Regions from separate parts of the Bordetella bronchialis genome, predicted to be linked through region 2. Evidence: predicted binding sites of a transcription regulator. Region 2 holds the regulator's gene; each other region holds the start of a gene.
What was found. Region 2 encodes HrcA, which represses chaperone genes, less so after heat shock. Its sites were predicted from a motif close to TTAGCACTCNNNNNNNNNGAGTGCTAA; they were not measured.
Positions count from the first base shown of each region.

Region 1: rpoH (RNA polymerase sigma factor RpoH) is a predicted target of HrcA. The motif match lies at 7,166-7,192, and genes of this name have one in related genera.
Region 3: groES (co-chaperone GroES) is a predicted target of HrcA. The motif match lies at 5,193-5,219, and genes of this name have one in related genera.

Region 1 is NZ_CP016170.1:207,553-217,281, reverse strand. It holds gene BAU06_RS00980 (TRAP transporter large permease) at 1-629, opposite strand, end outside; gene BAU06_RS00975 (TRAP transporter small permease) at 643-1,185, opposite strand; gene gntR (HTH-type transcriptional regulator GntR) at 1,323-2,348, shown strand; gene BAU06_RS00965 (cation:proton antiporter) at 2,376-4,886, opposite strand; gene BAU06_RS00960 (phosphodiesterase) at 5,232-6,026, shown strand; gene rpoH (RNA polymerase sigma factor RpoH) at 6,230-7,117, opposite strand; gene BAU06_RS00950 (hypothetical protein) at 7,338-8,027, opposite strand; gene fghA (S-formylglutathione hydrolase) at 8,075-8,935, opposite strand; gene BAU06_RS00940 (S-(hydroxymethyl)glutathione dehydrogenase/class III alcohol dehydrogenase) at 8,935-9,729, opposite strand, start outside.
Region 2 is NZ_CP016170.1:1,323,782-1,333,510, reverse strand. It holds gene dnaJ (molecular chaperone DnaJ) at 1-317, opposite strand, end outside; gene dnaK (molecular chaperone DnaK) at 461-2,386, opposite strand; gene BAU06_RS05900 (thioredoxin family protein) at 2,486-2,821, opposite strand; gene grpE (nucleotide exchange factor GrpE) at 2,883-3,458, opposite strand; gene hemH (ferrochelatase) at 3,633-4,709, opposite strand; gene hrcA (heat-inducible transcriptional repressor HrcA) at 4,754-5,761, opposite strand; gene BAU06_RS05880 (NAD kinase) at 5,880-6,779, shown strand; gene recN (DNA repair protein RecN) at 6,787-8,433, shown strand; gene fur (ferric iron uptake transcriptional regulator) at 8,555-8,974, opposite strand; gene BAU06_RS26505 (outer membrane protein assembly factor BamE) at 9,189-9,729, shown strand, end outside.
Region 3 is NZ_CP016170.1:705,594-715,322, forward strand. It holds gene BAU06_RS03015 (hypothetical protein) at 13-1,458, shown strand; gene BAU06_RS03020 (hypothetical protein) at 1,506-3,032, shown strand; gene groL (chaperonin GroEL) at 3,150-4,793, opposite strand; gene groES (co-chaperone GroES) at 4,844-5,131, opposite strand; gene BAU06_RS03035 (LysR family transcriptional regulator) at 5,614-6,522, opposite strand; partial or broken gene BAU06_RS03040 (SDR family oxidoreductase) at 6,692-7,440, shown strand; gene BAU06_RS26455 (IS3 family transposase) at 7,673-7,807, opposite strand; gene BAU06_RS03045 (NAD(P)H-dependent oxidoreductase) at 8,179-8,814, opposite strand; gene BAU06_RS03050 (TetR/AcrR family transcriptional regulator) at 8,915-9,547, shown strand; gene BAU06_RS03055 (IS481 family transposase) at 9,544-9,729, opposite strand, start outside.

The DNA of each region.
Region 1 (9,729 bases), 1.1 Mb from region 2:
GCGCTCCAGGGCTGGCGCGGCGTGGGCGCCACGCGGGCGCCGCTGCGGCGCGCCGTCCAGGTCCACACCGCCACCAGCGTCAAGGCCATCAGCAGCCCCGGCGCGATCCCGGCGAAGAACAGCTTGGTGATCGACACATTGGTGGCGACGCCGTAGATGATGAACGATATCGAAGGCGGAATGATGGGCGCGATGATGCCGCCGGAGGCGATCAGGCCCGCCGAGTCGCCGGCGTCGTAGCCTTTTTCGCGCAGCATGGGAATCAGCAGCGAGCCCAGCGCGGCGGCGTCGGCCACGGCCGAGCCGGACAAGGCCGCCAGCAGCACGCTGGCGAAAATCGCCACGTAGCCCAGGCCGCCGCGGATATGCCCGACGAACATCGTGGCCAGATTGACGATGCGGCGCGAGATCCCGCCCTCGTTCATCAGCTCGCCCGCCAGCATGAACAGCGGCACGGCCATCAGCGTGAAGCTGTTGGCGCCGCCCAGCATGTTCTGGTCGATGATCTGCGGATCGACGAAGTCCAGCTGGAACATCATCGGCACGGCGCTGATCATCAGCGCGAAGGCGATCGGCATGCCCAGCGCGAGCAGGCCCAGCAACACAATAAGAAAGACGGAAAGAATCATGGCGCGGCGGATATCAGCTCAAGGGATCGACGGCGCTGGCATCCAGCGGCGGCTCGGCGCCGCCCAGCGTCAGGACGATGTCGGCCAGCGTCAGCAGGGCCATGACGATCGCCGCGTACAGACAGGCAAGGTTGAAAACGCCGGAAGGAAGGCCGGTGACAGGCAGCCTGGTGCCCATGCCGATCGCCGTCTGGTCCCAGCTGCCCTTGATCCACATGCATAGCACCGCCAGGATCAGCACCTGGCAGAACAGGTGGGTGGCCCGCCGCGCGCCGGGGCCGAAGCGCTCCACCAGCATGGTGACGCCCATGTGGGTGTGATTGCGCACCGCCAGCACGGAACCGATGAAGATCAGCCAGACGAAGGCCAGGCGCGACAGTTCGTCGGAGGCATTGATGCCCGAGTTGAACAGATAGCGCAGGGCCACATTGCCGAACAGCAGTACGACCATGACGACCAGGCAGGCCACCATGAGCCAGCGCTGGATGCGAAACACCAGGTCCAGCGCGCGGCTCATGGCGCCGCGGCCGGTTCCCGGCGTGGAAACCGTTTGCATCGTTGTCTCCTGATTCTTGGTTGCGATCGATGCGAAACGCGATGTTAGCGCTATCATGTCTAGCTTGCCAACCCCTGCCCGGGTTTGTCCCAAGGCGTCGATTGGGTCAGACTACGGACTTTTTCCCACGCCCAGCCATGACGGTCCGCAAGTCCCGCAGCTCGAGTCACAACGGCGTCACCATGGCCGACGTCGCGCGTCTCGCGGGCGTCAGCGCCATTACGGTCTCGCGCGCCTTGCGCACGCCGGAGAAAGTCCAGGCGGCGCTGCGGACCCGCATCCAGGACGCCTGCGACCGACTGGGCTACGTACCGAACCATGCCGCCAGCGCGCTGGCCTCGGCGCGATCGCGCACGGTGGTGGTGCTGATTCCCTCGCTGAGCAATATCGTTTTCGTCGATATCCTGGCGGGCATCAAGGAAGTCCTGGACGCGCACGCCCACCACATGCACATCGGGCTGACGGGCTACTCCGCCGAAGCGGAAGAAACGCTGCTGCGCACCTATCTGCAGCATTCGCCGGACGGGCTGATCCTGACCGGTATCGACCACAGCCCGGGGGTATGGAAGCTGCTGGACGCGCGCAAGATTCCCACGGTCCACACCATCGAAACGCTGGACGAGCCGGGCGGCCTGAGCGTGGGTTTCTCGCAATTCGATTCCGGCTATGCGGCCGGCCGCCACTTGGTGGAGCGCGGCTACCGCCACATCGGCATCATTGGCGCCCAGCTAGACCCGCGTTCGCTACGCCGCTGCGAAGGCTGCCGGCAAGCCCTGCGGGACGCCGGTCTCCATGACCCCGCCCTGGAAATCATGACGCCCGCGAAGTCTTCGTTGAGCCTGGGCGCGGAGTTGTTGGAAACCATGCTGCGCGACCATCCGGAATGCGACGCGCTGTTCTTCTGCAACGACGACCTGGCGCAGGGCGCGGTGTTCCAGTGCGGACGCCTGGGTATCCCCGTGCCCCAGCGCATGGGCCTGGTGGGCTTCCACGACCTGAACGGCACGGCATGGACCACCCCGCCGCTTTCCACCATCGCCACGCCGCGCTATGAAATCGGCCGTTCCGCGGCCACGCTGCTGATGAACGCCCTGGAAGGCCGGCCTAATCCGCAGCGACATCTGGACCTGGGGTTTCGGCTGGTAAGGCGGGAGACGACCTAGCGGCGGGACGACGCGCCAACGAGTGCATCACGAGGCGGCTGTCGGCGGCGTCGCCGAAAACTGCTTCCAGACCTCGATCGCCCGCAATCGCTGCCGCGCCACTTTTTCGATCCGTTCGCGCAGGTCGGCGTCGTGGGCCAGCAGGGCGCGGAAGTCCCGCGCCGACATCATCAGCAGTTTGCTGTAGCCCAGCGAAGTCACGTCCGGCACCAGCGCCTGTTCGCCCAGCAAGGCGAGCTCGCCGAAGAATTCGCCACTGCCCAGTTCGACGGTCGTGTTGTCCGGCAGGTGCACCGCCACCGCGCCGGAGGCGACGAAGCACATCTCTTCGCCGGCCCGGTCCTTCAGGACATGCTGGTCCGGCAGCGCCAGGCGCGGCTTGAGCAGCCTGGAAATGGCGCGCAAGGAATCGGCGCTCAGGTTTTCGAACAGGGGCACGCGCTTGATCAGCTCGGCCGCGCCCAGCTCGATATCCAAGGGCGGGTGCCGGTCGATATGGGCCCAGCGCCGCTCCAGCTGGTGGGTCAGGTCGGCGTAGACCTCGCCGCTGATCAGGAACTGGTCCAGCATATCGCGGTAGCGCATGCGCTCCAGCTGCCGCGCCACCCGCCCCAGATAGCTTTCCTGCAGCCATAGCGCGTAGCTGGGGTATTGCAGGTTCAGCGCCTGCAGCGCGTTCTCGATGGCATCCAGGCGCCGCTGGTGGGCGGCGACGATGCGCTGCGTGGCTTCCTCCCCCAGCATGACTTTCAACTGCTGGCCGGCGAACAGGATCACCCGCTGGGCCACCGAGCGTTTGCACATCAAGGCCGCGAAACGCTGCGCCAGTTCGCGCGCCAGCCAGCGCTGGAAGCCGAAAAGATAGTGCAGGCGCAGCGCCAGTTTGAAGGAACGGGAATACCGCACGTCGGCGGCGATGGCGTTCTCGAAGCCGGTCACGCCCCCGGCGCGCACGGCGTCCTCCAGGCGTTCGGCCCGCGCCAGCAGGGATTCGGCCATGCGCCAATCGACGATCTGCGCCTTCAGGATGTCGAAGAACATTTCTTCCTCGCGCCGCGCCAGCGTCGCCAGGCCGATGTCCACCCGTTCCGGCACGCTCATGTGGCGCACCTCCGCGTCGCGCAGCTGGCTCAGCGTGCGATCGAACACCGCATGGATGCGTTCGCGCACTTCCGGCCCGATGTGCTCGGTCGCGGCCACTTCGTCGGTCTTTTCCTGCAGGTCGCCCAGGGCCACGGCCAGCGCCTGGTCGCGCAGCGTGGCCTCGTGCCGCGACAGCTCGTTCAGCCGCAGCATGCGGATCAGCGGGCGCAGGCTGATGCCGTTGATGAAGAGCGTCATCAGGACGAAGCCGGTGGTTGCCACGGCGACGAACTGGCGCGCTTCGTAGGGCACGTCGTCGCGCTCGGTGACCGCCAAGGCGAGGGCCAGCGATACGGCGCCACGCAGGCCGCCCCACAGCATGACGGTCTTGTAGGCGCGATTGACCCGCGTGCCCAGCCGCGTCAGGCCCAGCAGGGGCAGCAGGCCGAACACCGCCACCGCGCGCGCCGCCAGCGCGGCCACGAACAAAACCAGGATGAGCGCCACGTCGCCCAGCGTAGCATCGGCCATCAGCCGCGGAATCAGCATGGCCGCGAACAGGAAGATGAGCGAGTTCGCCCAGAAGCCGAACTGCTCCCACGCGCTGGTCAGGTGCTCGAACGTGGTCGGCGCCATGCGGGTACGGCCGGTGGAGCCCACCACCAGGCCGGCGATCACGGTAGCCACCACCCCGGACACATGCAGGTAGTGGTCGCACACGAAGAAGGTCAGGTAGGCCACGGTCAGCGTCAGCGTGATCTCCGCGGTGGGAAAGCCGCGCAGCACCGCGAACAGCATGCACGCCAGCCGCCCCATGGCATACCCGGCCAGGCCGCCGCCCAGGAAACTGACCACGAAATCCACCAGGACGTTGCCGGCGGACATTTCGGCATGGCCCGCCAGCACGCCCACCAGCACGGAATACAAGGCAATGGATGCGGCGTCGTTGAACAGGCTTTCGCCCTCTACCAGGGTGGTCAGCCGCTTGGGCGCGCCGACTTCGCGGAAGATGCCCACGACGGCGGCAGGATCGGTGGTGGCGACGATGGCGCCTAGCAGCAGGCAGACCACCAGCCCGTACGAGGACAGGCCGTTCAGGGTGACGCCCACCACCACGGTGGACAGGAACACCGCCACGATGGCCATCATCAGGATGGGCCCGATGTCGTCCATCAGGCGCCGCACGTTCATGGACAGGGCGGTTTCAAAAAGCAGGACCGGAAGGAAAACGGTAAGGAAAGTTTCCGAGGAGATCTCGAACTTCTCCAGCGAATCCAGCATGCCGGCCAGCACCGGCGGCGCCCACCCATGGACGTGGATGACGATGCCCAGCAAACAGCCCACGATCGCCAGCAGCACCGAGTAGGGCAGCTTCAGGCGCCCGGCCAGCGGCGGCATGAAACACACCAGCGTCAGCAAGGTCGCCAAGCCGAAAACGATCAGACCCACGTCCATCTATTTCTTATCCCCGTCGATGCTCCATTTAGCGGAGAGGATAGCTGGTTTTACGCGACGCACGTTTCGTTACGGCCCGCACGATTTGGTGGATCCCTGCCGCGGCGGATTTTCGCTAACGTTCCGAGGGTTCGCATCGCCGTCGCGTCCCCCACCGATCCCGCGGGCCCACCTCGGCGGCGTCGGATGCGCACTTACCCGGAGCCGCCGTTGCATACCATCCCCAAGCTTTCCATTCCATCGCCGGCCGGCGCCGGAAGCGGCGCGCGCGCGGAAGACGCCGACGACCGTCCCATCCTGGCCGTACAGCTTACCGATCCCCATCTATTCGCGACACCCGCCGTCATGCTGGGCGTGGACACGGATGCGAGCCTGCGCGCCGTGGTCGCCGCCATACGCCGCGGCCACGGCCATGCCGACCTGCTGCTGGCCACGGGCGACCTGTCCCATGACGGCACCGAGACCTCCTACCATCGCTTCGCCGACGCCGTCGCGCCGCTCGGCATGCCGGTGCGTTGCGTGCCGGGCAATCACGACGCGCCGGCCGCGCTCAAGGGCACCCTGGGAGACTGGACGCAGCCGATCACCGATATCGATCCCTGGCGCATCATCCTGCTGGATTCGCGTGCCGATGGGTCCAATGCCGGACACCTGGAACGCGACCAGTTCGAGTTGCTGGACCACGGATTGGCGACGGCGCAAGGGCGCCCCGCGCTGGTCGCCATGCATCACAACGCGGTACAGGTCAGCGCGGACTGGCGCGATCCCATGATGCTGGACAACGCGGCCGAGCTGTTTCGCCACCTGGCGCGCTGGGGCAATGCCCGCATCCTGCTGTGGGGCCACGTGCACCAGGATTTCGACCGGCGCCGCGGCAATGTCCGCATGCTGGCCACGCCGTCCACGTGCTTCCAGTTCACGATACGCGATGGACGGCACCGGCTGGATCCGCAAGCGCCCGGCTACCGCTGGCTGAAGCTTTACCCGGACGGCTCGGTGGCCACTGGGGTGCGCCGGCTCGATACGGCGCTGTGGCGGGCCCTGGTCCAGGAATGGAACGAACCCGAAGAGGCGCCGCTGGCCGCCGCAATAAAAAACGGGGCACCGCTTGGGGTGCCCCGCCAAACACCTGTCTCATAGGGGAGGGGAAAGAGGAGAAGCCGAGACAGGTGAGAAGACGGCGGGCCTGGAGGGCTCCAGGCGCACGGTCTACGTAGGGTTAGGCTGGGGGGCCGCCAGAAAGTTTCGGCCGTTCCACGGATTTATCCTGGCGAGATGTATCAAAATTTAACTCTCGCCGGATCCCGGCAGCGGACCGGGACGACCCGGCCCGGCGGTTCCCGTCAGGCGGGCTGCAGCGTGCCGCGCATCTTCTTCAGGGCGGCGGCCTCGATCTGGCGGACGCGCTCGGCGGATATGCCGTATTCCTGCGCCAGCTCGTGCAGCGTGGCGCCGCCGTCGTCCTGCAGCCAACGGGCCTGGACGATATGGCGCGAGCGCGGGTCCAGGGCCTCGAGCGCGTCGTGCAGGCCGGTGCTCTGCAGCTCGTCGTGGGCCTTGCGCTCCAGCACGCGGGTCGGCTCCTGGCGCCCTTCGTCGGACAGGTAGGCGATGGGCGCGTAGCCCTCGTCGTCATCGTCCTGCGACTCCAGCGCCATGTCGCGCCCGGAAAGGCGCACTTCCATTTCGCTGACGTCCTCGGGGCGGACATTCAGTTCGCGGGCGATCTCGTCGACCTGCTCGGAATCCAGGGTCTTGCCGTCCGGCCGCATGCTGCGCAGGTTGAAGAACAGTTTGCGCTGCGCCTTGGTCGTGGCGACCTTGACCAGCCGCCAGTTGCGGACGATGTATTCGTGTATCTCGGCCTTGATCCAGTGGACCGCGAAGGACACCAGGCGCACGCCACGCTCCGGATCGAAACGCTTGACGGCCTTCATCAGGCCGACGTTGCCTTCCTGGATCAGGTCGGCATGCGGCAGGCCGTAGCCCAGGTATTGGCGTGCGATGGACACCACCAGGCGCAGATGCGACAGCACCAGTTCGCGCGCGGCATCCAGGTCGCCGGTGTCGCGCAGGCGGCGACCCAGGGCGGTTTCCTGATCCGCGGTCAGAACCGGCAGCCGGTTCACGGCCGAGATATATGCGTCGATCGTCCCCAGCGCGCCAGGATTGGCGATGGCCAGCGTAAGGGCGTTGCCGGGTACGGCCAACGGGGATCTCGTTTGTTTCATGGTGTTTTGCTCCAGGAAACGGCTAGTGGTAGAACGCATTCGGTGATGTTAGCACTCTAAAAGAGGGAGTGCTAATTCGACTCCCGAAGGCGTGCGAAGTTCAGTTTTACGGGCGGAAAAGCGGTCGCCGACGTCACCGGGGCACAAGCCGAAAAAAAGGGGCCGCATTACCAGGCACGGCCCGCCCGGGCCGGCGTGTACTGTGCCATTGCAAGGCCTGCTACCACCCGCGCTGCTTCAGCGCATCGGCCGTGGCGGCGTTATCGGGGCGGATGAACAACGCCCCGCGCGGATCCACGAAGACCCGATAGCGGGCGCCGTCGAACATCGGCATATACGCCGCGCTGCCATATACGACATCCACGAAGGGCAGCCAGTTCGGGAACCGCTGCTTCAGCTTTACCAGATCGGGCAGCCCCGATGGAGCGAGCGCATAAACCGTGCGCGGCTCGGACTGATCCGCCGCCGCGTCGGTGTAGCGGCCCGACAGGCGCTCCAGCCGATATAGCGGCGGCACGCCCGCCAGCAGCGCGGGCAGCCGCCAACGCACCATGCGCGCGTCGATCTGCCATTCGTCGCCACGCAGCGTGAAATCCTCGGCAGCCTTGCCCGGCAGCTCCGCCGCCGCCACGAATTGCCTCGGCCCCTGCTCGCGCAGCTCGACCACGGCGACGGGCTCGTCGGAAGTCAGCCGGAAGAACTGGTAAAGCGTCGCCGCGAATAGGCCCGTGACACAGGCCAGCGCCAGCAGAAGCAGGCCGAACAGCCGCCGGACCGGCCGCAGGCGGAAGCGCCGGCGGCCCCGCGCATCGCGCGGGCCGCCCTTGCCCAGGACCAGGCCGAATCCGATCAGCAGGACGGCCAACGTCACCAACGCGATCCATATGGACGGAGCGATGCCTTCGATCAATACGTTCCCCGCGGGTAGCCGGACACCTTTTCAGTATATAGAGGCCGTCAATCCCCGGCCGGGCCCAGCCGGTCCGCATGGAAGCGGATATGGTCTTCCATGAAGGTGGAGATGAAGTAATAGCCGTGGTCGTAGTCGGCGTGCCGGCGCAGCTGCAGGGCTTGCCCGACCTGGGCGCAAGCCGCCTCGAACGCGTCCGGATACAGTTGCTGCGCCAGGAAGCGGTCGCCCAGCCCCTGGTCCACCAGGATGCCGGCCGGATAGGGCGCCTTCGACGACGCCATGAGGGCGCTGGCGTCGTAGGCCGCCCAGGCCTGCTGGTCGGCGCCCAGGTAATGGGCGAAGGCCTTCTGCCCCCAAGGGCAGCGGCTGGGCGCGGCAATGGGGGCGAAGGCCGACACCGAGCGGAACAGGCCGGGATGACGCAGGGCCAGCACCAGCGCGCCATGGCCCCCCATGGAGTGGCCGAAGATGCCGATGCGGCCGGACGCCGCCCCCAATTGGGCCGTGGCCAGGCCGTGCAGCTCCTGGGTAATGTAGCTTTCCATGCGGTAATGGCGGCGCCAGGGTTCCTGGGTGGCATCGACATAGAAGCCGGCGCCCGTGCCCAGGTCCCAATCCTGGTCCTCGCCCGGCACGCCCGCGCCGCGCGGGCTGGTGTCCGGCGCGACCAGCATCACCCCATGCCGGGCCGCCCAGCGCTGGGCACCGGCCTTGATCATGAAGGTTTCCTCGTTGCACTCCAACCCGGCCAGGTAAAACAGGGCCGGCACGGGACCGTGCTGGGCCTGCGGCGGCGTATAGACGGAAAAGCGCATGGGCAGGCCGATCGCCGCGGAGTCGTGGCGGTAGATGCGCTGCCAACCGTCGAAGCAGCGGTGCTGGGCCAGGATTTCCAGGTCCGCCATCAGTAGAGCACCACGGAACGGATGGACTCGCCGCGCTTCATCAGGTCGAAGCCCTCGTTGATCTGGTCCAGCGGCAGGGTATGGGTGATGAGATCGTCGATATTGAGCTTGCCTTCCATATACCAGTCGACGATCCTGGGCACGTCGGTACGGCCGCGCGCGCCGCCAAAGGCCGAGCCCTTCCATTCCCGGCCGGTGACCAGCTGGAAGGGGCGGGTGGCGATTTCCTCTCCAGCGGCGGCCACGCCGATGATGATGGATTTGCCCCAGCCCTTGTGGCAGCACTCCAGCGCCTGGCGCATCAGCTTGGTGTTGCCGACGCATTCGAAGGAGTAATCGGCGCCGCCGTCGGTCAGCTGGATCAGGTGATCCACGACATTTTCGACCTCGGAGGGATTGACGAAGTGCGTCATCCCGAACTTGCGGGCCAGGGCCTCCCGGCGCGGGTTGATGTCCACGCCGATGATCTTGTCCGCGCCGACCATTTTGGCGCCCTGGATGACGTTCAGCCCGATGCCGCCCAGGCCGAAGACGACCACGTTGGCGCCGGCTTCCACCTTGGCGGTGTACACGACCGCCCCCACCCCGGTGGTCACGCCGCAGCCGATATAGCAGACCTTGTCGAAAGGCGCGTCATCGCGGATCCTGGCCAGCGCGATTTCCGGCACCACGATATGGTTGGCGAAAGTCGACGTACCCATATAGTGATGGATGGCCTTGCCGCCCAGCGAAAACCGCGACGTGCCATCCGGCATCAGCCCCTTGCCCTGGGTGGCGCGGATCGCCTGGCACAG
Region 2 (9,729 bases):
GCGGCGCCGCCGAAGATTTCGCCGAAGATGTCGCCGAAGGCATCGGCGAATCCGCCACCCATGCCCGCCCCCATGCCGCCGGCGGCATTGGGATCGACGCCGGCGTGGCCGTAGCGGTCATAGGCGGCGCGCTTCTGCTCGTCGGTCAGGACCTCGTAGGCCTCTTTGGCTTCCTTGAACTTTTCCTCGGCCTCTTTGTTATCCGGATTGCGGTCCGGATGGTACTTCATCGCAAGCTTGCGATAGGCCTTTTTGATGTCATCGTCCGAGGCGTTCTTGGCAACACCCAGGATCTCGTAATAGTCACGTTTTGCCATGATCTTCCAGAGGCTTTTCTTCTTGCGAGGGCGCCGCCGGGGCGGACCCGCGCCGACCAAAACCCTGCTTCCATACGACCGCGCCCGGGACCGGAAAAAATCCGGGCCCGGGCGTTTACACCGTCATGCGCTGCAGCGGTTCATCACTGGTCGCGCTTCACTTCCTTGAAGTCGGCGTCGACCACGTTGTCGTCGGCCGGCTTGGCGTTGTCCGCCGCCGACTGCTGCTGCGCGGCCTGCTGGGCCTGCATGTCGGCGTACATCTTTTCGCCCAGCTTTTGCGACGCGGTGGACAGCGCCTGCACCTTGGCGTCGATCGCGGCCTTGTCGCCATCCTTCAGGGTGGCTTCCAGGTCCTTGATCGCGGCTTCGATGCTTTCCTTTTCGGACGCGTCGAGCTTGTCGCCGTACTCGGTCAAGGACTTGCGCGTGGCGTGCACCAGCCCGTCGGCCTGGTTGCGCGCCTGCGCCAGTTCGGCCAGGCGGTGATCCTCGTCCGCGTTCGCTTCGGCGTCCTTCACCATGCGCTGGATCTCTTCTTCCGACAGACCCGAGTTCGCCTTGATGGTGATCTTGTTTTCCTTGCCGGTGCCCTTGTCCTTCGCGGATACGTGCAAGATGCCGTTGGCGTCGATGTCGAAGGTCACCTCGATCTGCGGCACGCCGCGCGGGGCCGGCGGAATGCCTTCCAGGTTGAACTCGCCCAAGGCCTTGTTGCCCACGGCGATTTCGCGTTCGCCCTGGAATACCTTGATGGTCACCGCCGGCTGGTTGTCGTCGGCCGTGGAGAACGTCTGCGAGAACCGCGTCGGGATGGTCGTGTTCTTCTGGATCATCTTGGTCATGACACCGCCCAGGGTTTCGATACCCAGGGACAGCGGCGTGACGTCCAGCAGCAGCACGTCCTTGCGGTCGCCCGACAGCACGGAACCCTGGATCGCGGCGCCCGCGGCCACGGCTTCGTCCGGGTTCACGTCCTTGCGCGGATCGCGGCCGAAGAACTCCTTGACCTTTTCCTGCACCTTGGGCATGCGGGTCATACCGCCGACCAGGATCACGTCATGGATTTCCGAGACCTTGACACCGGCGTCCTTGATGGCGGTGCGGCACGGTTCGATGGTGCGCTCGATCAGGTCTTCCACGAGCGCTTCCAGCTTGGCGCGCGTGATCTTCAGGTTCAGGTGCTTGGGACCGGAAGCATCGGCCGTGATGTACGGCAGGTTGATTTCGGTCTGCTGGCTGGAGGACAGCTCGATCTTGGCCTTTTCCGCCGCTTCCTTCAGGCGCTGCAGGGCCAGCACGTCCTTCGACAGATCGACGCCCTGTTCTTTCTTGAACTCGCCGATGATGTAGTCGATGATGCGCTGGTCGAAGTCTTCGCCGCCCAGGAAGGTGTCGCCGTTGGTGGACAGCACTTCGAACTGCTTCTCGCCATCGACGTCGGCGATTTCGATGATGGAAATATCGAAGGTACCGCCGCCCAGGTCATAGACCGCAATCTTGCGGTCGCCCTTTTCCGCCTTGTCCAGGCCGAAAGCCAGCGCGGCCGCGGTCGGCTCGTTGATGATGCGCTTGACTTCCAGGCCGGCGATGCGGCCGGCGTCCTTGGTGGCCTGGCGCTGGCTGTCGTTGAAGTACGCCGGCACGGTGATGACGGCTTCGGTGACTTCCTCGCCCAGGTAGTCTTCGGCGGTCTTCTTCATCTTGCGCAGCACTTCGGCCGACACCTGCGGAGGCGCCAGCTTCTTGCCGTGCGCTTCGACCCAGGCGTCGCCGTTGTCGGCCTTGGTGATCTTGTAGGGCATCAGGTTGATGTCCTTCTGCACCTCTTTTTCGTCGTACTTGCGGCCGATCAGGCGCTTGACGGCGTACAGGGTGTTCTTGGGATTGGTGACGGCCTGGCGCTTGGCCGGCGCGCCGACCAGGGTCTCGCCGTCGTCCATGTACGCGATGATGGAAGGCGTCGTGCGGGCGCCTTCGGCGTTTTCGATGATGCGGACCTGCCCACCGTCCATCACAGCCACGCAGCTGTTGGTCGTGCCCAGGTCGATGCCGATGATCTTGCTCATGATGGATTACCTTGAATTAGGTCGGTTCTTAGGTTGAATAGTGAAAAACTCGGTTAGCGTGTAAGTGGGGCTGCCATCAGGGTTTTCAAGCGCGACGCTTTACTTCTTTTCGGCCCGCAACCGGTGCACGGCCTCGGAGAACTGCGGCAGGCCCGGCCAGCCGGTGATCCGGCCCAGGCGCTTGCCCGCCCGGTACATCACGAAAGTAGGGACGCCATGCAGGGAGAACCGCCGGCCCAGCGCCACGTCCGCATACACGTCGGCCTGGAACCAGGTCAGTTCCAGCGCCAGCAGGGCGTCCTGGTGCAGCATGGCCGCCTGCTTGAAACGATTGCAGTTGTAGCAGTCGGTGCCCCACAGGAAGACGCAGCGCAGATCGTCGCCCGGGGCCTGCACCACATCGCGCTCGAAGCCGTCGTTGTCGACGGGGCGCATGCCGAACAGCTCGAATACCTGGGAAGGGTCGAAGGCCTGGGCGTCGGTCACGGCGGCGCTCTTAGCTCTGTTGTCCCGCGGACACCACGACCAGCGCCGGGCGCAGCACGCGGTCGACGATCAGATAGCCCTTCTGCAGGGTCTGGACGACGGTGTTGGCGGGCTGTTCCGAGGGGACGGACGAGATGGCCTGGTGCTGGTGCGGATCGAACTTGTCGCCGGTGGCGGGCGCGATCTCCATCAGCTTGTTGCGTTCGAAGGCGGAGGCCAGCTGCTTGAGCGTGGCTTCCACGCCTTCGCGCATCGACTCGACGGTCTGTTCCTGCTGGGCCAGGGCGGCCTCCAGGCTGTCCTTGACCGGCACCAGGCTTTCGGCGAAGGACTCGATGCCGAACTTATGCGCCTTGGAGACGTCTTCCTGCGCGCGGCGGCGGATGTTTTCCGCGTCGGCGCGGGTACGCAGCAGCTGGTCGTAGTGCTCGGCCGCCTTTGCCTGGGCGGCTTCCAGTTCGGCGCGCAGCGCCGCCAGCAGGTCCTGCTGGCCTTCCCCGCCGTCCGCGGGCGCTCCGGTGTCGGCCGCGTCAGCCGCTGCATCGATGTCGGGCCTTTTCTCGGCAGGCTCGTTCTGTGCCGTCATGGGGTCTATCCTCCGGGGTAACGAATAAGGTTTGCAAGCACTGTGGGGGCCTATGCCCCCTTTTCAAGGGGGGTTAAGCGCGGGCGGCTTGCGAATTGATGTAAGCGACTGAAAACAAACGGGTTTTATTCTGGGCGCGGCCGTTCGCGATGCCCGGCCGCGGGCAGGCGCCCCTTATACGGGCCAGCCCTGCAGATTCCGCTGGACCAGTCCCGCCAGGGCGGCGATCCATGCCTCGTCGTCGTTTACGGCCGGGATGTACCTCAGCCGCTGGCCGCCCGCCGCGACGAAGGCATCGCGGCCCTCGACCTGGATTTCCTCCAGGGTCTCCAGACAATCGGCCAGGAAACCGGGGCAGACCACGTCGACCTCCGTCACCCCATCCTGGGCCAGTCCGATCAGCGTCGGCACGGTGTAGGGCTCCAGCCAGCGCGCCGTCCCGAAACGGCTCTGGAACGTCACTGGCGCCTGCTCCGGCGCCAGGCCCAGGCGCTCGCGCAGCAGGCGCCCCGTGCTCAAGCAGTCCTGGTAGTAAGGGTCGCCCAGTTCGACCGAATAGCGCGGCAGGCCGTGAAAACTCATCACCAGCTTCTGCGGGCGGCCGTGGACGCGCCAATAGTCCTCGATGCGCCCGACGACCGCGCCCAGATAGCCGGGATCGTCATGGAAGCGCTTGATGAAGCGCAGCTCGGGCTGGTCGCGCAGCCGGGCAGCCTGGCGGGTCACCGCGTCCACGGCGGTCGCCGTCGTGCTGGCCGCGTATTGCGGGTACAGGGGCACGACCAGGATGCGCTCGCAGCCGCGGCCGCGCAACTCGTCTAGGGCAGCCGCCACGGAGGGACTGCCGTAGCGCATGCCGAGCGCGACCTCCACGCCGGTCCCGCGTTGGGCGAGCGTCCGGGACAGACCCTGGGCCTGGCGGCGGCTATAGACCATGAGGGGAGAGCCCTCTTCCATCCAGATGCCGCGATACCGCGGCACCAGCTTCTTGGGCCGCAAGGTCAGGATGATGCCGTGCAGGATCGGCCACCAGAGATACCGCGGGATTTCGATCACGCGGGGGTCGGCCAGGAACTCGCCCAGGTAGCGGCGGATTTCCCGGGCGGTGGGCGCCTGCGGCGTACCCAGGTTGACCAGCAGCACGCCGGTCCTGCCCGGGCCGCGGGCCGTCTGTTCGACGAAAGGGTCTCCGCGTTCCGGTTCCGGAAGGAAACGTTCGGGCCACAGATACTTGAACGCACGCAGGAACACGCGGATACCTCGCCAGCCATGCCGTCCCCCGCGGGACCGCCGGCCTATTTGTGGTTATGACTCAGGGCGTTGGACAACAGGCGTGCCGTGATGTCGACGATGGGGATGACGCGCTCGTAGGACATGCGGGTGGGACCGATCACGCCCAGCGTGCCGACCACCTTGCCGTCCACGCCATAGGGCGCGGTGATGACGGAAACCTCTTCCAGCGGGACCAGCTGAGAATCGCCGCCGATGTAGATCTGCACGCCCTGCGCGCGGCTGGAGACATCCAGCAGCTGGAGCAGATCGGTTTTCTTTTCGAACAGGGCGAACATCTTGCGCAGGCGGTCCATGTCCGACGCGATGTCGGTGACGTCCAGCAGTTTGCGCTCGCCCGATATGACCACGGCGTCGCCGTCTTCCACGGCCTCTGTCCCGGCTTCCACCGCGGCCTGCATCAGGCGGGAAATGTCGTCGCGCAGTTGCGCCAGTTCCGTGGCCAGCGTGCGGCGCACCGCATCGAAGGACTTGCCCGCGAAATGCACGTTGAAGAAGTTGGCGGCCTCGACCAGTTCGTGCTCGACGTAGTCGCGCTGCACGAACAGGATGCGGTTCTGCACGTCGCCGTCGGGCGTGACGATGATCAGGAGCACGCGCTTTTCCGACAGGCGGATGAATTCGATCTGGCGGAAAACCTGGGCCCGCTTGGGCGTGAGCACCACGCCGGCGAACTGCGTCAGGTTGGACAGCAGCGCGGCGGCGGCGTTGACGGCGCGGGCCGGCTCGGCGGCCGGCAGGCTTTCGCGGATATGCTCGGGCTGGATGTCGTAGCTGCGGACCGACAGCAGGGAATCGACGAAAAGCCGGTAGCCGCGCGGCGTGGGGATGCGCCCGGATGAGGTATGCGGACTATGGATGAGGCCGGACTCTTCCAGGTCCGCCATCACATTCCGTATGGTCGCCGGCGAAAGATCGAACACCTTGGAAAGGGTGCGCGATCCGACCGGCTGGCCGTCGGCGATATAGCGTTCTATCAACGCCTTGAGCAGTGCGCGTGCGCGGTCGTCCATGTGGCTATTTTATGGAATCTTTTTTGCAACGGTGCCAATTTTGTCCCGCAAAGGCAAATATGGCCCCATATAATCGTTGAATCCTAGCTCAAACCTCTACCGGACGCCCGCCTCCAGCATGCATTTCCCGACTGTCGCCCTCATCGGCAGATACCAGGACACCGGACTGGACGCGCCGCTACGCGCCTTGGCCCAGATGTTGACCGAGGAAGGCCGTGGCGTGCTTATCGAAAAGGACACGTCCCACAACACCGGCCTGGCGGAATTCCCCGTCGCCGACATCGACGAGATCGGCCGTCGCGCCAACCTTGCCGTGGTGATGGGCGGCGACGGCACCATGCTGGGCGCGGCCCGGCTGCTGGCGCCGCACGGCGTGCCGCTGATCGGCGTCAACCACGGCCGGCTCGGCTTCATCACCGACGTCCCCCTGCACGACGCCAAGAACGCCTTGTCGCGCGTGCTGGAAGGCAACTTCAAGGCGGAAGACCGCATGCTGCTGGAAGGCAGCATCTGGCGCGGCGACCAGCAACTGTTCTCGTCGTCGGCCGTGAACGACGTGGTGCTCAACCGCGCGGGCCGCGGCGGCATGATCGAAGTGCGCGTCGAACTGGACGGCGTCTTCATGTACACCCAGCGCGCCGACGGCCTGATCGTCGCCACGCCCACCGGGTCCACGGCCTACGCGCTGTCGTCCAACGGGCCCATCCTGCATCCCGGCCTGCAGGCCATGGTGCTGGTCCCGGTGGCGCCCCAGACGCTGTCCAACCGGCCCATCGTGATCCCCGACAACGGGGAACTGGCCATGACGCTGACCGGCATGGGCCGCGTCGAGCATGGCGCCTCCTGCCACTTCGATATGCAGACCTGGTCCGACCTCCAGCCCGGCGACCGCATCGTCGTGCGGCGCGCCCCGCACACCATCCGCTTTCTGCATCCGGAAGGCTACAGTTTCTTCACCACTCTGCGCCGCAAGCTGCACTGGAATCTGATGCCGCAGGCCACGGATAGCGGAGAATGACGCCGCCATGCTGCGCACGCTGCATATCCGGGATTTCGTAATCGTGGAGAAGGCCGACATCCATTTCGGAGCCGGCTTTACCGTGTTTTCCGGCGAAACCGGCGCCGGCAAGTCCATCCTTATCGACGCGCTGGCGCTGACGCTGGGCGAGCGCGCCGATGCCTCCGTCCTGCGCGAAGGCGCGGCGCGCGCCGACATCAGCGCGGTATTCGACACGCCCGACAGCCTGCGTGCCTGGCTGGCGGAGCGCGAGATCGACGCCGAAGAAGAACTCGTGCTGCGCCGCGTGGTGGACCCGCAAGGCCGCAGCCGCGCCTTCATCAATGGCGTTCCCGCCACGGTCGCGCAGTTGCGCGAACTGGGCGACAGCCTGGTGGACATCCATGGGCAGCACGCCCACCAGAGCCTGATGCGCCCGGACGCCCAGCGCGAATTGCTGGATGCCCAGGGCGGCCACGGCGAATTGCGCCAGACGGTCGCGCAAGCCTGGAAGCACTGGCGGCAATTGGCCAGGCAGCTCGAAGGCCTCGAACGCGACAGCGCTTCGCTGGAGGCGGAGCGCGAGCGGCTGCAATGGCAGGTGGACGAACTCGACAAGCTGGACCCGCGCCCCGGCGAGTGGGAAGCCCTGCAGGCCGAGCACACCCGCCTGGCGCACGCGCAATCCCTGCTGGACGGCGCATCGCGCACGCTGCAGGCGCTGGATGGCGACGACGAATCCGCCCATAGCCGCGTGGTGGCGGCGGTGCACGTGCTGGAGCAGCTCAAGCGCCACGACCCGGGCCTGCAAGGCGTCTGCGACGAACTGGAGTCCGCGCGCATCGCGATCGCCGAAGCGGTTTCCGACCTGAACAACTACGTCAGCCGGGTGGACCTGGACCCCGCGCGGCTGGCCCAGGCGGAAGAACGCCTGGGCGCCGTATTCGAACTGGCGCGCAAATTCAAGACCGAACCGGAATCCCTGCCCGATCTGCGCGAGTCCCTGCAGGCGCAACTGGCCGACATGGCGGCGGCCGCCGATGTCGATGCGCTGCGCGCCCAGACGGAAGCGGCCCAGGCCGACTACGCCAAGGCCGCGGCCAAGCTGTCCGCCGCCCGCCGCAAGGCCGCCAAGGAATTGAGCAAACTCGTCACCGACGCCATGCAGGCGCTGGCCATGCAGGGCGGCCGCTTTGAGGTCTCCGTCGAAAAAGCGGCATCGCCGTCGGCGCAAGGCGACGACACGGTGGAATTCCTGGTCGCGGGCCACGCCGGCACCACGCCGCGGCCGCTGGCCAAGGTGGCATCGGGCGGCGAGCTTTCACGGATCTCGCTGGCGCTATCGGTGATCGCCAGCCGGGCCGCGCGCGTGCCCACCCTGATTTTCGACGAGGTCGATAGCGGCGTGGGCGGCGCGGTGGCCGAGGTCGTGGGCCGGCTGCTGGGTGAACTGGGCCAGCGCCACCAAGTGCTGTGCGTGACCCACTTGCCGCAAGTCGCGGCGCGCGGCGGCGCGCACTACCAGGTCAGCAAGGCGGAGAAAGCCGGCACCACGCATTCCCGCATCGTGGAGCTGGATGCCGATGCAAGGGTAGAGGAAATCGCCCGCATGCTGGGCGGTATCAAGATCACCGCCACCACGCGGCAGCATGCCCGGGAAATGCTGGGCGCCTGATGGCGGGCGCCGTCGGGGGGGCGCCGTGGCGGCCCCGCCTGGGGCACGCACTGGCGCGGCCCCGCCTGCGCGGCCCGCCCTGCGCGGCCCGGCCTGCGCGGCCCGGCCTGATGCGGCCCGCCTAGCGGCGGGCGGCGCAGTCGCCGCAGGTACCGTAGAGCACCATGGCGTGGCTTTCCAGCAGGAAACCGTTGTCCTTGGCGATCTTGTGTTGCCGCTTTTCGATATCGATGTCGTTGAATTCCACGACCTTTCCGCAGTTCGTGCAGATGAGGTGATCGTGATGGTCGCCGTCGTTCAGCTCGAAAACGGCCTTGCCGCTATCGAACTGGCTGCGCGCGAGAATGCCGGCCTGCTCGAACTGCGTCAGGACGCGGTAGACCGTGGCCAGGCCGATTTCGACGTTTTCGGCGATCAGGGCGCGGTAGACGTCTTCCGCGCTAAGATGGCGCTGCTCCGCTTTGCGGAAAATATCCAGGATCTTCAGGCGCGGAAAGGTGGCCTTCAAACCCATGGTCTTGAGGTCGCTTTGATCGCTCATTGGTCCAGTAGGGAAAGTTCCGCATGACGGGCGGGACGGGAGACCAGGCCGACGTGGCCGCCGGCTTATGCCCCTGCGCTATCGCGCCCTGTTGTCCACGCCACGCGGAATGACTTGAATAAACCTTTATGATAACGGTTTTGCCAGTATCCATTACGGGGAACCCCGAGTGTTCACGATCGCACGTTCCACATCCCACCGCCTGAAGGCGGCCATCGCCATCGGCGCGCTCGCGGCCGTCCTGGCGGGATGCAGCTCCGACAAATGGGGGTTTCCGTATAAGGCGCCGGTTCAGCAGGGCAACTGGATCACCAGCGAACAGGTTGCCCTGTTGCGCCCCGGCATGACGCGGGAACAGGTCCGCTTCGCCCTGGGCAGCCCCACGCTGACCAGCGTGCTGCACTCCGACCGCTGGGACTATCCGTACTACTACAAGCCGGGCTATGGCCCCACGCAGGAACGGAAGTTCACCGTCTTCTTCGAGAACGACAAGCTCACGCGCTGGGAAGGCGACAAGCAGCCGGCCGTCCAGCCCTACCAGCTGGCGGATGGGCCCGCGGGGTCGTCGGGGACCAGCGTTCCTCCGCCGCAGAATCCCGCGCCGGCCAGCACGACGCCTGCCGGACCCGCCGGGGGCGGACTGCCCGCTGGCGTGACCTCCTCGGACAACAGCCCGGCGGCGGCCGCCTCGTCCGGCAACGCGCCGGCTCAGGCCGCGCCCGCCGGCGGGGCCCCCGCCGGAACTTCCCGCACCG
Region 3 (9,729 bases), 620 kb from region 2:
GAAGAGGCAGCCATGCACATCACGCTTTCAACCCCGCTTCCCCCGTCACCCCGTACGGAAAGCCGCGCGCTGCCCGGCGCGGCGCAGCGCCTGGATACGCGCAATGCGCAGCATTACGGCCGCGCCCATTTCGACGAGATCGGCGATATCTATTTGGCGCAGGCATACAGCCAGAGCGACAGGCAGATACGCCTGATCGAGATCTTCAAACTGGTCGCCACCACCGGCACGGGACGCGCCATATTGGCGGATCTCCGCGCCTTGTCCAACCAGGGCGTGCGCATCGCGATCGGCCCGCGCGACGATTTCGATGTGGCCAGTACCCATGTGCCCGCTCTTGGCGTATCGGCGACTGTCGACGGCGCGGTCCTTTGGGACTGCAAGCTGGCTGAGCAGGGCCTGGGGACATCGCATCCGGAGCCAGACGCTTATAAAAGCCTGATCTGGGAACTGGCCCAACTGCGCAATCTGGCGGCCGAGCGCGCCTGGCCAGGTATTCCGCCGCTGCGATCCAAGGATGTCGAACCCGCTTTCATGGCCGAATTGGCCATCGAGACCGCGCCGGCCTTCGCGGCATCCCGGTTCTGCCCGGCGTTTCCCGTCTGGCGCACCGACGCCAATTCCTCCTATCTGCCGGAATGGAAACGAGGGGCCACCTATTTCGACACGCTCGATATGCTCATGCCCGCCTGGCTGACGGATGGTGGCCAGGCGGTGCGGGAGGACGTGATTGTCGTTCTCCGGCAGCTCCAGGAGACCGTGCTGGGCAAGCGCCTGCTGACGGATCTCTGGGTATACGGCCGCTCTCGCGTGATGCTGCTGATCCACCACAGCGCCAGCGGCAAGGATGGCGTGCACAAGGTGGGCGGCAACACGCCCGTGTGGTGCTTCAACAAGACCGCGCTCGCCGGGCAGGCGCAGTCCAAGGACCTGACCGATCGCGAGGCCCGGGCCAGCGGCGCCTTCGCGGAACTGTTGGTCGCGCGATGCGGCCTGGCCGCCAAGGTCGGCGTACTGCAGCAGGGGGCTGATGTACTGGAGGCGCAAAAGCAGTTCGAGGCCGAGTTGATCGATGCACGCCAACGTCCCCGGACGCCTGCCGCGATGCGCGCCCCGGCGGATCCGGCCGCCAGGACCGTGCCGGAGATGCCGCCGCAGCGGCCACGGACCCTGGGCATGCCGGTTCCGGACCAGCCCACCGCGCAGGTCGAGACCCCAGCCCCGCAGCAAGGCTGGGCCGCGGGCCAGGAAGACATTACGCGCAGTCCGGGTGCGCAGGCTCCTGCCAGCCGGGACAGCCGCATTGCGCACTGGCTGCAGGAGTCCGCCCGGGCGTTTGCCCGCTCCTTTGGCGACCGCGCGGCGTCGCCGGCGCGCAGCCTGCCCGGACGATCCGGCGTGCCTAACGTCTACACGCGCGCTCCCGCCCGGAGTCCGTCGCGGGGCCCGGGCCTCTAGCCCGTGTCGCAGCCATCCTTCTCCCATCCGCTTTACAGGAGCGCAGCATGCAAACCACATCGCCGGCGGCATCTTCCGGCTCACTGCTCCACCTGCCTATCCCCTTGACGACGGGGACGCCGACTGTCGGCCCCGGGCATGACGGCTATGTCATGGACGATCTCGACGGCATTTGCACCGTCCTGGTCGCCAAGGACTATATGCCTTTTCGATATCAGTTCATGGAACGTATCCGTCTCATCGACAAGGAGCCCTCCGGCCGCGTGCTGTTCAACAGGCTGGCCGAGATCGGCACGCGCCTTGGCGTCTTTCCGGTGCTGGATCTCATCGTCCCGCCCTGCGATGCGGCCAGCGGCGCGCCGCCCGCCGACTGGGATGCGCTGGTCCGCCAGGCCAGGCCCACGGTCCATATGGAGAACGGGCGCTGCGTCTGGGATCCGCTCCTGCAGCCCTTGGAGCCGGGCAGCCCGCACTATGCCAGCCAGTACCGCCAGGTAGAAAGCTACCTGATCGCGCTATGCCAGCAGCTTGCCGCGGACCATACAGAGAACTCGGCCACCGGCTTCCGGGACGTGCTTCCCGATCCGTCCGTGCCGCCTGAACCAAGTGCGCCTCCGCCCGGGTACGTTCCGCTGCGCTTCGCGCCGGTGCTCGACATGCGCGTTGCCGCGGCCGATGCATCGCCGGCCGCCTCGCCGGGCATGCCTGGCGCCGCTCGCCCGGCATTCGCCGGCGACAGGGGCCCGGAAACACGGAACGCCCTGCCTCTTTGGGAGGGCAGGACCACGTCGCTGACGGTACCCGGAAGGACGAAGCTGCGGGTCCGCGTCAGCAAGCAATTGGCGGAGCGGATGAACGAGGTGCGCGAGACCTTGCGGACTCTTGGCGGCACCCTGTATGGCTACCTGCTGTTCCAGGCGCTCGCCTCCTGCGCCAAGCAGGGCGAGACGCTGATCGTGGCGGAAGGCAACGGTAAGTCCGGCCTGACCACGACGCAGGACGGCGCACTGGTGTGGCTGTTCGACCGCGCGGACCTGTCTCGGCGTTGCGCGCGGCACGGGATGTACGAGCGGCATCGATTCCTGTACACCGCGTTTTTCGACCTGACCGCCGCCCAGGACGTATTCGGCAGGCGCCTGGGCCATACAGAGGCGTGGATGGAGGACAACTGGATAAGCGGCCGCTCGGCGATGGACGGCATCTACAACGAGATCAAGTCCGACCGCGAGCCGGCGCACTATCCCTCGGACGCCGGGCCGTCCAGCGCGGAGAGATCCGGCGTGCGGCAGACGTATGACGCCGACGCGGTCTATCAGGCCAGCGTTATGCGCCGCCGCGATGCCCAGCGGCGGCGCGCGGGCACGCGGGGCGGTGCCATGGAGGGTTCCTCTTTCCTGCGGGGCGCCCTGCGCCGTGTTGGCGAGCTGATCCGCACCGTGCCCTCGCGCCTGGGCTTGACGGACAGCAGCACGTCCGCGTCGGGCGCCGCGGCTTCGGCCTACGGCGACCTGCTGCCCGCCATGCGCGCCCCCGCGATCCCTAATGAGTACCAGCGTGTGAATCCCGGCCGATAGGGCGCCGCCGCGGCGCCACGATCCGCACGCAATAAAAAAAGGCCAGGTCCGGGGACCTGGCCTTTTTCTCTTGCGGCGCGGACCCGGAACTGGCCGGGCCCGTTGGGCAGGACTTGCTTAGAAGTCCATGCCGCCCATGCCGCCCATGCCACCGGGCATGCCAGCCGGCGCGGCGGGCTTGTCTTCGACCAGCTCGACCACGGCGGCCTCGGCCGTCAGCAGCAGGCTGGCGACGGACGCGGCGTTCTGCAGGGCGGTGCGGGTGACCTTGGTGGGATCCAGCACGCCTTGCTCGACCAGGTCGGCGTACTCGCCGGTCGCGGCGTTGTAGCCGTAGTTGCCCTTGCCGTTCAGCACGGCGTTGACGACCACGCTGGACTCTTCGCCGGCGTTGGCGACGATCGTGCGCAGCGGCTCTTCGACGGCGCGCAGGATCAGCTTGATACCGGCGTTCTGGTCAGGCGTGTCGCCCTTCAGCTGGGCGATGGCTTGCTTGGCACGCAGCAGGGCCACGCCGCCACCGGCCACCACGCCTTCTTCCACCGCGGCACGCGTGGCGTGCAGGGCGTCTTCGACGCGAGCCTTCTTTTCCTTCATTTCGACTTCGGTCGCGGCACCGACGCGGATCACCGCGACACCGCCGGCCAGCTTGGCCACGCGCTCTTGCAGCTTTTCACGGTCGTAGTCCGAGGTGGCTTCCTCGATCTGGACGCGGATTTGCTTGACGCGGGCTTCGATGGACTTGCTGTCGCCAGCGCCGTCGATGATGGTGGTGTTTTCCTTGCCCACTTCGATGCGCTTGGCCTGGCCCAGGTCCTGCAGCGAAGCCTTTTCCAGCGACATGCCGGTTTCTTCGGAGATGACCACGCCGCCCGTCAGGATGGCGATGTCTTCCAGCATGGCCTTGCGGCGGTCGCCGAAGCCGGGCGCCTTGACGGCGGTGGTCTTCAGGATGCCACGGATGTTGTTCACCACCAGGGTGGCCAGCGCTTCGCCTTCGACGTCTTCCGCGATGATCAGCAGCGGACGGCTCGACTTGGCGACTTGCTCCAGCACGGGCAGCAGGTCACGGATGTTGCTGATCTTCTTGTCGTAGATCAGGACGAAGGGGTCGTCCAGCGCCGCGACTTGCTTGTCGGGGTTGTTGATGAAGTAGGGCGACAGGTAGCCGCGGTCGAATTGCATGCCTTCGACCACGTCCAGTTCGTTTTCCAGCGACTTGCCGTCTTCGACGGTGATGACGCCTTCCTTGCCGACCTTGTCCATCGCGTCGGCGATGATCTGGCCGATCGAGGAATCGCTGTTGGCCGAGATCGAGCCGACCTGGGCGATTTCCTTGCTGGTCGTGACGGGCTTGCTCAGCTTCTTCAGCTCTTCGACGGCGGCGGAGACCGCCTTGTCGATGCCGCGCTTCAGGTCGATGGGGTTGAAACCGGCGGCCACGTACTTCAGGCCTTCCTGGACGATGGCCTGGGCCAGCACGGTGGCGGTGGTGGTGCCGTCACCGGCGTTGTCGGAGGTCTTGGAGGCGACATCCTTGACCAGCTGGGCGCCGATGTTCTCGAACTTGTCCTTCAGTTCGATTTCCTTGGCAACGGACACGCCGTCCTTGGTCACCGTCGGGGCGCCGAAGGAGCGCTCCAGCACGACGTTGCGGCCCTTGGGGCCCAGGGTGGTTTTCACAGCGTTGGCGAGGACGTTCACGCCGCGGACGATACGGACGCGGGCGTCATCGCTGAACAGGACTTGCTTGGCAGCCATAGTGGTTCCTTACGGGAATTCGATGAATTCGGTATTCGGGATACGGGGAATTACTGGATCACGGCGAGGATTTCTTCCTCGCGGATGACGAGCAGCTCTTCGCCATCGACCTTGACGGTCTGGCCGGAATACTTACCGAAGAGCACCTTGTCACCGGCCTTCAGGTCAACCGGCAGAACCTTGCCGTCTTCCGTGCGCTTGCCGGGGCCCACGGCGATCACTTCGCCCTGGTCAGGTTTTTCGGCCGCGCTGTCGGGGATGACGATGCCCGAGGCGGTTTTGCGCTCGTTGTCCAGGCGTTTGACGATCACGCGATCATTCAAAGGACGCAGGGCCATGAAGAACTCCTGTAGTTCGATACGATGTAGGGTTGTCTCTAGGGACCGGCCGGGGGCGGTGTTAGCACTCATCGGCGGCGAGTGCTAATTATAGGGGCGGTTGGCACGGGTTCAAGGGGGATGGCCGGGGCTGTTACAAATTCCGCCTGGGTGGCGCCGCCTTACCGTGCAAGTTGTCCAAGTTCATCCAACTTGGAATTTGGTACTCGGGTTTGGATTCAACGTAACTATTACCGTCGTCGAAGACCCGGCATTTTTATGGATACGGCAGAGCCGGCGACAGGAATCATATGTCCTGGTCCGGTCCGGACTTACCTCGATTTGGCTGCGCCCGGAAAACGAGGTCTGAGGGTAGCGGACTATCTACGGAGCAAAATCACGCTCGGTATAAGAACCGGACCGCCGGGCAGTGGCAGCGCGACGCGTATGGCCAAGTAGATGCGTGGCTGCGCGCGCTGGGACTGGACTAGGTCTATGGACCTTCAATATCCCGCAAGCCTGGCAGGAAACACTTCCACCAGCCATTCGATGAACACCCGCAAGCGCCGCGCGACGTAGCGGTTCTGGGGGTAGAGGACATGGAAGGGGTAAGGGGGCGGGCGCCATTTTTTCAGTATTTCCACGAGGGCGCCGCCGCGTAGCGCCGGGCCGGCGGCGTAGGTGAACGTCTGGATAATGCCCAGGCCCGCCAGGCAGGCGGCCAGGTGGGCGTTGCTCTCATTGACGCCAACGTGGTGCTCCACTTTGACTTCCGTCTTTTCGCCATCGCGCAGGAAACGCAGGGGTACGGCGCGGTTGTCCTGCGTTGAGATGTAGCTGACCACCCGGTGTCCGTTTTTCAGTTCTTCCGGATAGGCAGGCACGCCGTACTGTTTCAGGTATGCCGGCGCCGCGCAGGTGATCATCATGGCGTCGCCCACGGGGCGCGCCACCAGGGATGCGCTGTTCATCCGGCCGCCGCGGATGACGCAGTCGACGTTGTCGCCGACCAAATCCACCGACCGGTCGGATACACCCAGGTCGATGCGGATTTCTGGAAATCGGCCCATGAAATCAGGCAGCAGCGGAATCAGTACGTCGCGGGCGGTGGACCCGCCCACGTCGACGCGCAGGCGGCCGCGCGGTTTGCCGTGGGCGATGTTGAACGAGGCATCGATGTCCTCGAGATCATGGATCAGACGCGCGGTCTTGGCGTAATAGTCCTGGCCTTCCGGCGTGACGGTGACTCGGCGGGTGGTCCGCTGCAGCAGCTTGACGCCCAGATGTGCTTCCAGATCCTGGATCAGTTTGCTGAGGGTGGCATTGGGCATGTCGATCGAGTCGGCGGCGCGCGTAAAACTGCCGGCTTCCACGACGCGCGCGAATGCACGTATGGCTAGAAGTTGATTCATGGATTATCCATGACAATGGATAGTAATTTCATTGTTCTCCATTGTTCCATAAATTGGGCGCGCCTAAAGTGACGCCATGGCCTGGACGACGAGCCGGTCGCGAACGACGGCTACAGCCGCGAAAGCGAACGGGGTCCGGCGCCCCACACCCCTCGAAATGGAGCAAGTCATGAGCAAGCAATTGAACGGCAAGATCGCCTTGGTGACCGGCGGCAGTACGGGCATCGGCGTGGCCGCGGCGCAGGAACTGGCGGCGCAGGGCGCCCGCGTTTTCATTACCGGTCGCCGCCAGCCCGAGCTGGACGCCGCCGTGGCGGCCATCGGCCCGGCCGCCACCGCTATCCGCGCCGATGCATCCGTCCTCTCCGACCTGGATGCGTCTACGCGCAGATCGCCAACGCCGCCGGCCGGCTCGACATCCTGTTCGCCAACGCCGGCGGCGGCGACATGATGCCGCTAGGCGCGATCACCGAAGAACACTTCGACCGGATCTTCGGCACCAACGTGCGGGGCGTGCTCTTTACGGTGCAGAAGGCGCTGCCTTTGCTGGTCGACGGGGCGTCCGTGATCCTGACCTCTTCCACTGCTTCCGTCATGGGCACCGCCAATTTCAGCGTCTACAGCGCCAGCAAGGCGGCGGTGCGCAACTTCGTCCGCTCGTGGGTCCTGGACCTGAAGGGCCGTGGCATCCGCGTCAACGTCGTGAGCCCCGGCCCTATCCGCACGCCGGGCCTGGGTGGTCTGGTCCCCGATGAGGGACGCCAGGGCCTATTCGACTACCTGGCCTCCCAGATACCGCTGGGCCGGCTGGGCGAGCCGGAAGAAGTCGGCAAGGCCGTGGCCTTCCTGGCTTCCGACGCATCCAGCTTCGTCAATGGCGTTGAACTGTTTGTCGACGGCGGCATGGCGCAGGTCTGACCGGCGCGTGGCGCGCACACGGCAAGGCGGTGGTGCGCCGGTGCGGCGATACGGTAATGCAGCCGCCGCCGCGCTACGCTTGCCCATGCATATGGGTCAGCACCAGCGCCGTAGCCGAGGCGCGTGTTAGGCCAGGCCGTCAGCCAGGAAGTCCATCGACACGCTCTGATTCGGCGCCGTCGCAACGGGACGAACTACCCGTTCTGCGGGCGCGATGCGCTTGCGGCGACGCTTACGAAGGCCTCAAGCCTGCTTGGCTATAACGCCGCCAGACCCGCTTGTGATTTGTCTGCCAGCCTTTACGGCGCAGCACAACATGGATGCGCCCATAGCCGTAGCGCCGTTTGAGCGCTGCCATTTCTTTCATGCGCTTGGTCAATGCCACATCGCCCGTACGCTTACTTTCATAAGCGAACAGCCACCGCACAGCCCGCGACGCTGCCCTCTATAAGGAAGAGGTATGGCTTGCGGCCTGCTTCTTCCCAGTACAACGGCAGATAGGGGTATTCAGTGCTCGCGCCGAGTTCGCTGAGGCAATCGTGCAGCAAGATGCCCAACAGTTAAGCCTGTTCGATCGTTGCGAGGTCGATGCAGATAGTCGGGCGCGGCTTGCTCATGACGGATGACGCCGAGACGAGCAGCGCTCCTGGGCGTCGGGGTCGATTTCCAGATTGAAAGCGTACCCGAAAGGCTAAAACGAGATTGGCGCGTCATATCGTCTGGACCGGCGGTCTTCCGTTAGCACCTCGCAAGGTCGCTGTCCTTATCGGCTTGGACCGGAATGGACGAATCAAAGAGGCGACGGCCGATGGCCTGTGCAAATGCGTGATTGTCCATGGCGTCTTTTGTTTGTGCCTCAAGCATGAAATGTGATTGGACGACGTGTGCGCCGCAGAAATCGAATATGCCGTGTGCGATCTGCGTATTCATGGCGTCGAAATAGCCGTGCCGGATATAGGTTCCCCTGTCGGCGCCGCCTATCCCGACAAGGTGAACGTTCAGCCTGTGCAACTTCTTGACCAGCCCGGTGTCGGGACTGGAGTCGTAAGCCCAGCCATTGGAGAACACCCGGTCGATCCACCCCTTGAGCAGCGCGGGCATCGACCACCAATAGATGGGGTAGACCAGTACAAGCGCGTCGGCGTCGTCAAGCCTGGCCTGCTCCGCGAGTACATCGGGGGGAGGCGGGCCGGCTCTATCATGGACCGCATGGTCGGCAGTGGTAAATCGCGGATCGAAACCTTCGGCGGCAAGGTCGGCGATTTCGGCGGTGTGGCCGCCGTCGGCCCGGGTCACGCCCGCAGCGATGGATTGAGCGATGCTCAGGGTGAGCGAGCGAGGATTGGGGTGGGCAACAACGATAAGTGCGTGCATGGCAGATCCTCCTGTCGATGGTTGGCGCAGGAGGGTCGCCGGCACCTCCCAGAGCGCTATATACGATTCGTATATACCGTTTGTAGGTTATGCTTGGCACATGGATAAGTCAAGTCCGAAAGACAAAAAGAAAAGGCCCGGTCAGGCGGTACGCAAACGCATGACGCGGGAAGAGCGTTATCGCCAGCTCATTGCCACTGCCTGGCAAATCGTAAGGGAGGATGGAACTGCGGCCCTGACACTGGGGCGACTCGCCGAGCAATCCATGGTTGCGAAACCGGTCGTGTACGACCACTTCCCAAATCTTCATACATTGCTGATCGCGCTGTACAAGGAATTCGACAACCGCCAGACGTCGATCATGGATATGACGCTCGAGGCAAGCGAGCCTACCCTGGCTGGCAGGGCGGCGGCCATTTCGTCCTCGTATGTCGATTGCGTGCTCGTTCAGGGGCGTGAAATACCAGGCATCATTGCGGCGCTCGCAAGTTCGCCGGAACTGGAAAAAATCAAGCGGTCCTGTCAGGCGACTTATATGGAAAAGTGTCGCATCGCCCTGACGCCATTCGCGCCCGTTGACGGCATCCCTGCAGCGAGTTTATGGGCCATGCTTGGCGCCGCCGAGGCCTTGTCTCAGGCAGCTGCGTTGGGAGAGCTTTCGGAAGCACAGGCCAAGAACGAACTGTATGAAACCATCGTGGCGATCGTTCGCAGAACTTCGGGCAAGGCCTAGGTGTGAACTGTCAAGAGGTTGTATCCGCCCAGATTAAGCCTGGAGATAGGTACAGCGCGGCCGATGCCTTGGTGAGGGCGATGCCAGTTGTAGTGGTGTAGCCAGGATTTCATGGCATCGGCTCGGTGTTGTGAGTTTTGGTAGGTGTAGGCGTAGGCCCATTCACGCAGGGCTGACTGGAT